Luteipulveratus mongoliensis: one gene and its partner. The protein of the gene in region 1 interacts with the protein of each later gene in a pairwise test. Links are inferred from orthologs where the notes say so. Each region holds a gene or a part of one and is shown in the gene's direction. Other genes may lie near its edges.

Evidence for each region.
Region 2: the proteins of VV02_RS08350 (region 1) and ndk interact in binary tests that used the Escherichia coli proteins (3 or more experiments, as listed by UniProt). The link is inferred for Luteipulveratus mongoliensis from one-to-one orthologs.

What each region holds. Positions count from the first base shown.
Region 1 is NZ_CP011112.1:1,748,467-1,751,608, reverse strand. What follows is about bases 88-2,916. They hold VV02_RS08350 (5-formyltetrahydrofolate cyclo-ligase), read left to right. Parts: upstream 88-1,143; coding sequence 1,144-1,689; downstream 1,690-2,916. Other genes in these bases: VV02_RS08345 (penicillin acylase family protein), read right to left, coding at 1,693-2,916; galU (UTP--glucose-1-phosphate uridylyltransferase GalU), read right to left, coding at 88-851. In the rest of the region: more of galU, read right to left, coding at 1-87; more of VV02_RS08345, read right to left, coding at 2,917-3,142. UniProt on the Escherichia coli protein: Involved in the removal of 5-formyltetrahydrofolate.
Region 2 is NZ_CP011112.1:3,852,797-3,855,885, reverse strand. The notes cover bases 89-2,864. They hold ndk (nucleoside-diphosphate kinase), read left to right. Parts: upstream 89-1,150; coding sequence 1,151-1,579; downstream 1,580-2,864. Other genes in these bases: ptsP (phosphoenolpyruvate--protein phosphotransferase), read right to left, coding at 2,142-2,864; VV02_RS18285 (MarR family winged helix-turn-helix transcriptional regulator), read right to left, coding at 1,583-2,110; VV02_RS18295 (undecaprenyl-diphosphate phosphatase), read left to right, coding at 281-1,120; VV02_RS18300 (DUF4233 domain-containing protein), read left to right, coding at 89-284. Outside these bases: more of VV02_RS18300, read left to right, coding at 1-88; more of ptsP, read right to left, coding at 2,865-3,089. UniProt on the Escherichia coli protein: Major role in the synthesis of nucleoside triphosphates other than ATP. The ATP gamma phosphate is transferred to the NDP beta phosphate via a ping-pong mechanism, using a phosphorylated active-site intermediate.

The sequences.
Region 1 (3,142 bases):
CGCACCGCCAGACGAACCATCGCCTTCAGGTAGTCCAGACGGTCGCCCGTGTCGTAGCGACGCCCCTTGAACACGACACCGATGACACCCGAACCCTCGCCGTCGGACGTGATGGCTTCCTGCAGCGCGTCGGTCAGCTGGATCTCGTTGCCGCGGCCCGGCGCGGTGTGCTCGAGGATCCCGAAGATCGACGGGTCGAGCACGTAGCGACCGATGATCGCGAGATTGCTGGGCGCCTCGCCGACGGCGGGCTTCTCAACCAGCGCCGTCACGCGTACGACATCCTCGCCGGCACCCTCGACCGGCTCGACGGCGGCGCAGCCGTAGAGGTGGATCTGGTCCTCCGGCACCTCCATCAGCGCGATGACGCTGCCGCCGTGGCTCTCCTGCGCGTCGATCATCCGCTCGAGGAGGTTTTCCTGCTCATCGATCAGGTCGTCACCGAGCAGCACCGCGAACGGCTCGTCGCCGACGTGCGAGCGCGCACACAGCACCGCGTGCCCGAGACCGCGCGGCTCGCCCTGCCGGACGAAGTGCACCTCACCGAGGTTGGCGGACTTGTGCACCCGACGCAGGCGCATCTCATCGCCCTTGCGCTCCAGCGCCTGCTCCAGCTCCCAGTGCCGGTCGAAGTGGTCCTCCAGCGCAGCCTTGTTGCGACCCGTGATGGTCAGGACATCGTTGAGCCCGGCACGGACGGCTTCCTCTACGACGTACTGGATGGCCGGCTTGTCCACCACCGGCAGCATCTCCTTGGGGATCGCCTTCGTGGCCGGCAGGAACCTGGTGCCCAGTCCGGCCGCAGGGATCACTGCCTTGCGGACTCGTCGGGGTCGAGGGGTCGTCGTCATGGCCGCCAGGGTACTGACGGGTCGCTCCGTCCGTTTGGTGGAGCCACATCTACACCGCTGGTCGAGTAGGCGAGCACCGCTGGTCGAGTAGGCGAGCGCCATGGCGCGAGCCGTATCGAGACCAAGGCTTCCGTACGCCGGTCACCCCGGCTGCGGGAGGAGGGTCCTCTGCGTCGCAAACCATCCGGCCTCGCAAGCTCGGCCTCCCGCCAGGCCCGCCATGCTCCTCCGAGGACCCTCCTCCCTCCGCCTCCGTAGCCACATCACCCAACGGCTTGGGAGACTCGGCGGCATGCGGACGTTGCCGGACGACAAGGTGCGGGCCAGGCGGGCGATCCGCGCTGGGCGGCGAGCGCGCCGCGACGCGCAGTCGGCGGCCGACCGTCGGGCCGATGGCGAGGCGATCCGTGACGCGATCATCAGCGTGATCAGCCCTGAAGCGCCGGTTGCGGCGTACGAGTCGCTGGCGACCGAGCCGCCGACGGAGGCGCTGATCGCGGCACTGCGCGAGGCGGGCCACGAGGTTCTGCTCCCCGTGCTGCTGCCGGACAAGGACCTGGACTGGCGCAGCGGCGACGACGAGACCCAGACCCTCGGGACGGACGCGATCGCGGGCGCCGGCGTGATCGTCGTACCGGCCCTGGCCATCGCTCGCGACGGGCTGCGGCTGGGCCAGGGCGGCGGGAGCTATGACCGAGCGTTGGCGCGCCGCGCGCCGGGCGCGTTGGTGGTGGCAGTGGTGTACGACGACGAGCTGGCCGACGTCGTACCGTCCGACCCGCACGACCAGGCTGTCGACGCGGTGGTCACGCCCGCGGGAGGGTTGGCCCGCCTCTGAGGCTCAGCCGCCGGACAGCGTGAGCGTGTGCTTGCGATCGTCGTGGACAGCCTCGGTCGAGCTCGGCCACGGATAGCTGCGGCCGGCCCGCCAGGCGCTGGTCTGGTCGTCGTAGTGCCCGTGGAACGGATGTCCGGACGAACCGCCCAGCAGCACCCAGCGGGAGGCATCGAGATTGTCCAGATCGACGACCATCCGCATCGAGGGCGCGGTCTGTACGCCGTAGCCCTCCGTCGCGTCCCAGGCCGTCGCGTTGACGATGCCCTGGCCGCCGTCGACACCCCAGGGGCCCTCGTTGACCGCGGCGCGGACGATCTTCGGGGCGTCCTCGCCGAGCACGAGGTGCTTCAGCTCGAGCTGGTGGGCGTGGCCCCAGGTCCAGCGACTCGGATCCTTGCCCATCTCGCGCGTGAGGCTGAGGCGCGCCTCGACCAGTGCTTTGCGCAGGATCGCGTCGCGGCGCTCGATGACTCCAGGGGTCCGCCGGTCGTCCCACCAGGCGTCCGTCGGCTTGCGCAGCAGCCCCTCGACCACGGCTTGGTCGCGGGCGCCTCCCGTCGGCGCGAGATCCTCGGGCAGCTCGTCGAAGGTCGCGGACAGCAGCGCCCGCCACACCGCGTTGTAGTAGGCCGCGGCTGCTGACTGCTTGCCGCTCGCGGGTGTCGTGAAGTCCCAGGTCTTCAGCAGGTTGCGGCCGTCCTTGGTGAACGCGTCGTTGCCCAGGTCGACCGCGAGCAGCTGCTTGACCAGCTGCTTCGCGAACGGGTTGGTGCTGTCCGTCTGGATCTCGCTCATCGTCTCGACCGAGATCTTGCCGCCGTCACGAGTCGCAGCCTGCAGACGCTCCAGGATCCGGTTGCTGCGATAGCCCGGCGCCCACTCGCTCGTGAGGTAGGGCCGGGTCGATGCCGTGACCGCGTTGTTGGCGGTGACGATCATGCCTTCGGGCGGGTTCAGACTGCTGGGCAGCTGGTCGTACGGCACCGTGCCCGTCCAGTCGTACGCCGAGTTCCAGCCGGGTGCCGGCCAGAACCCCGGCGGCGCTCCGGCCACCGACGAGCGCCTGATCGGTACGACTCCCGGAGCCTGGTAGCCGATGTTGCCGGACCGGTCGGCGTACACCAGATTTTGCGATGGTGCCGCGAAATTCCTTGCTGCTGCTCGGAACTCGGTCCAGTTGCGCGCCTTGCCGAGCGCGAGCAAGGAGTCCGCCGTGCGACCGGGCCGCAATGCCGTCCAGGCCAGGGCGACGTCGTATTTCTGCTTACCAGCGCCTGGCAGCTTGCCGCCGGCGCCCCCGGCAGCGACGTCGTCGTCCACGTCGGACAGCAGCGGCCCGTGCACGGTCTCGCGCACGGTGATGTCCACGGGCTTGCCACCGGCGACCGAGATGCGCTCGCTTCGAGTCCTGAGCGGGACCTGGCGGCCGTCGCGCTCGTACGACGTCCCGGTC
Region 2 (3,089 bases), 2.1 Mb from region 1 along the record:
TGGCGTATGGGATCTCGCGCGCCGACGACGACGGCAACCGGTCGACGTACCTGCTCCTGGGCTGCGTGCTGGCTGTGATCTCCCTGCTGACTTCCGGTGCATTGCGTCGACCTTGGGGAGTCACCCTCGGTTGGCTCGTCCAGGCCGCTACCCTCGCGTTTGCGTTCATCGTTCCCGCGATGGTGATCGTCGGAGTGATCTTCGGCGCCCTGTGGGTCACTGCCCTCTTCCAGGGCAACAAGATGGACCAGCTGACCCGCGACTACACAGGGAGTTCTGCATGAGCTGGTTCGAGGCCATCGTCCTCGGCATCGTCCAAGGCCTCACCGAGTTCCTCCCGATCTCCAGCTCAGCGCATCAGCTGATCACGGCGCGACTGTTCTTCGACAACGACGGTGGTGGGTCGGCGTTCACCGCCATCAACCAGCTCGGCACCGAGGCCGCGGTCCTGGTGTTCTTCCGCAAGGACATCGTCCGGATCATCAAGCAGTGGTTTCTCTCGATCCTCGGTGACGTGCCCACGTCCGACCCTGACGCGCGGATGGGCTGGCTTGTCATCCTCGGCAGCCTCCCGATCGGCATCCTCGGTCTGCTGTTCCAGAACTGGATCGATGACACGCTGCGCAACCTCTGGCTGACCGCATCGATGCTGCTCGGCTTCGGTCTGGTGATCGCCTACGCCGACTCGCGTGCGAGGCAGCGAAAGACGTTGGCGAACCTCGATTCTCGTGACGGTGTGGCGTTCGGGTTCTGGCAGTCGCTCGCGCTGATTCCCGGTGTCTCGCGCTCCGGTGGCACCATCGCCGGTGGTCTGTTCATGGGCTACACGCGTGAGGCCGCGGCGCGCTACTCGTTCCTCCTGGCCATCCCGGCCGTCCTGTCCTCGGGACTGTTCAAGATCGTCAAGATCGGCGAGGACGACCCCAACCCACCCTGGGGTCAGATCGCGATCGCGACCGCGCTCGCGTTCGTCGTCGGCTACGTCGTCATCTCGTGGCTGATGCGCTACATCTCCAGCCACGACTTCAAGCCGTTCGTGATCTACCGCGTCATCCTCGCGCTGGTGATCTTCGGCCTGCTGATCGGCGGCGTCGTCGAAGCAGGTGCGCCCCCCGCGTAGCCGCGGAGGGCCCCGGATAGGGTCTCCACCGTGACTGCACAGATCGAGCGCTCCCTGGTCATCGTCAAGCCCGACGGCTACCGCCGCGGACTCACCGGGGAGGTGCTGCGCCGCATCGAGGCCAAGGGCTACACCTTGGTCGCCCTCAAGGTCGAGACCGCTGACAAGGCCCGCCTGGCTCAGCACTACGCCGAGCACGAGGGCAAGCCTTTCTACGAGCCGCTGGTGGACTTCATGTCGTCAGGCCCGGCGACCTTCGTGGTCATCGAGGGCCAGGACTGCATCAAGGGCTTCCGCTCCTTGGCTGGAGCGACCAATCCGACTGAGGCTGCGCCGGGTTCGATCCGTGGCGACCTCGGTCGCGACTGGGGTCTGGCCGTTCAGCAGAACATCGTCCACGGCTCGGACTCAACGGAGTCCGCCGAGCGCGAGATCGGGATCTGGTTCCCTCAGGGCTGATCGTCAGGTGGCGAGGGCGTCGTCCACGCCGGTGATGGCCAGCTCGAGCAGGTCGGCGAGCTGGTCCCGCTGCGCTGAGGTCAGCCGCTCGAGGACGTCCGACTCCACGACGTCGGAGTTCTTCACGACCTGCTGGAACATCTGCCAGCCGGCCTCGGTGAGTGTCACCAGGACGCGGGTGCGCTTCTCGAGGTCGGGGGTCCGCTTGATGAGGCCGCGATCGGACATCTTGTCGAGCCGATGCGTCATCGAGGACGGTGCGACCGCTGCGGCGCTCGCCAGCTGGGTCGGTGTCATGACCGTGCCATGAGGTGCGGTCGCCAGCTGGGAGATCACGCCCCACTCGCCGCCGGACAGGCCGACATCGGTCAGCGATTGGGTGTACCACTGCGACAGGCGGCGGTGCAGTCCGTGGACCGCCGTGATGACGCGTTGGACGTCTTCACTGCCGCCGGCCTCGACATAGGCGGCGACCTCGGCCTCGTAGCGCTCGCGCTCGGTAGGCCCGACCGCCTTCTTGCGTGGCGTCATGGCTGGTCAGTGTGCCACCACCGAGCCTGGGTCACGAATCGAGCGCGGCTCGGCGCAACCTCGCCTTGACCACGGGGATGGCGGGAGGGCTCGCACTCAGCTCTCGAATGCCGAGGGATACCAGGCGTTCTGCAAGGTCTGGCCGGCTTGCCGCATCACCGCATACGGCTACCTCGACGCCCGAGCGCACCTCGCGGCAGACGATCTCGATCAGGCGCAGCACCGCGGGGCTGCCGGGGTCCAGCAGGTGTGCGACGCCGCCATTGCCGCGCTCGGCGGCCATGACGTACTGGGTGAGGTCGTTGGTGCCGATACTGACGAAGTCGAGACGCCTGGTGATCTCCGCGGCGGTGAGAGCCGCGGCCGGCACCTCGATCATGACGCCGACCTGCAGGTTGTCCGGTCGCCCACCGACCCGCTCCGCGGCCTCGTCCAGTCGCGAGAGCGCCCAGTCCACCTCGTCCGGCGTCGTCACCATCGGGAACATCACCCGCATCGGGCTCGGCGCCTCAGCCGCGGCCCGGCAGACCGCCTCGAGCTGGTCGACGAGCGCCCCTGGTGCGTCCTCGAAGGCGCGCAGCCCGCGCCGTCCGAGGAACGGGTTGTCCTCACGGGGGAGGGGCAAGTACGACAACGGCTTGTCCGCGCCGACGTCCCAGGTCCGGATGGTCATCGGACCGCCGAGCGCCCGCGCGACCTCGACGTACGCCTCCGCTTGCTCCCGCACGGACGGCATCTCTCCCCGGTCGGCGAACAGCAGCTCCGTACGCAGCAGCCCTGCGCCATCTGCGCCGAGCTCAGCGGCGGAACGCGCATCGGCGACGGACGCGATGTTGGCCATGACGTGCACCGTGGTGCCGTCCGCGAGTACGACAGGCTCATCAGCGTGGGCGACCGCGTCGTCGCGCTCGCCGGTCCGGTCCCGCACGAGCCGCTCGAACTCCTGGGTCGTGGCTTCGTCGGGCCGGGCGACGAACCG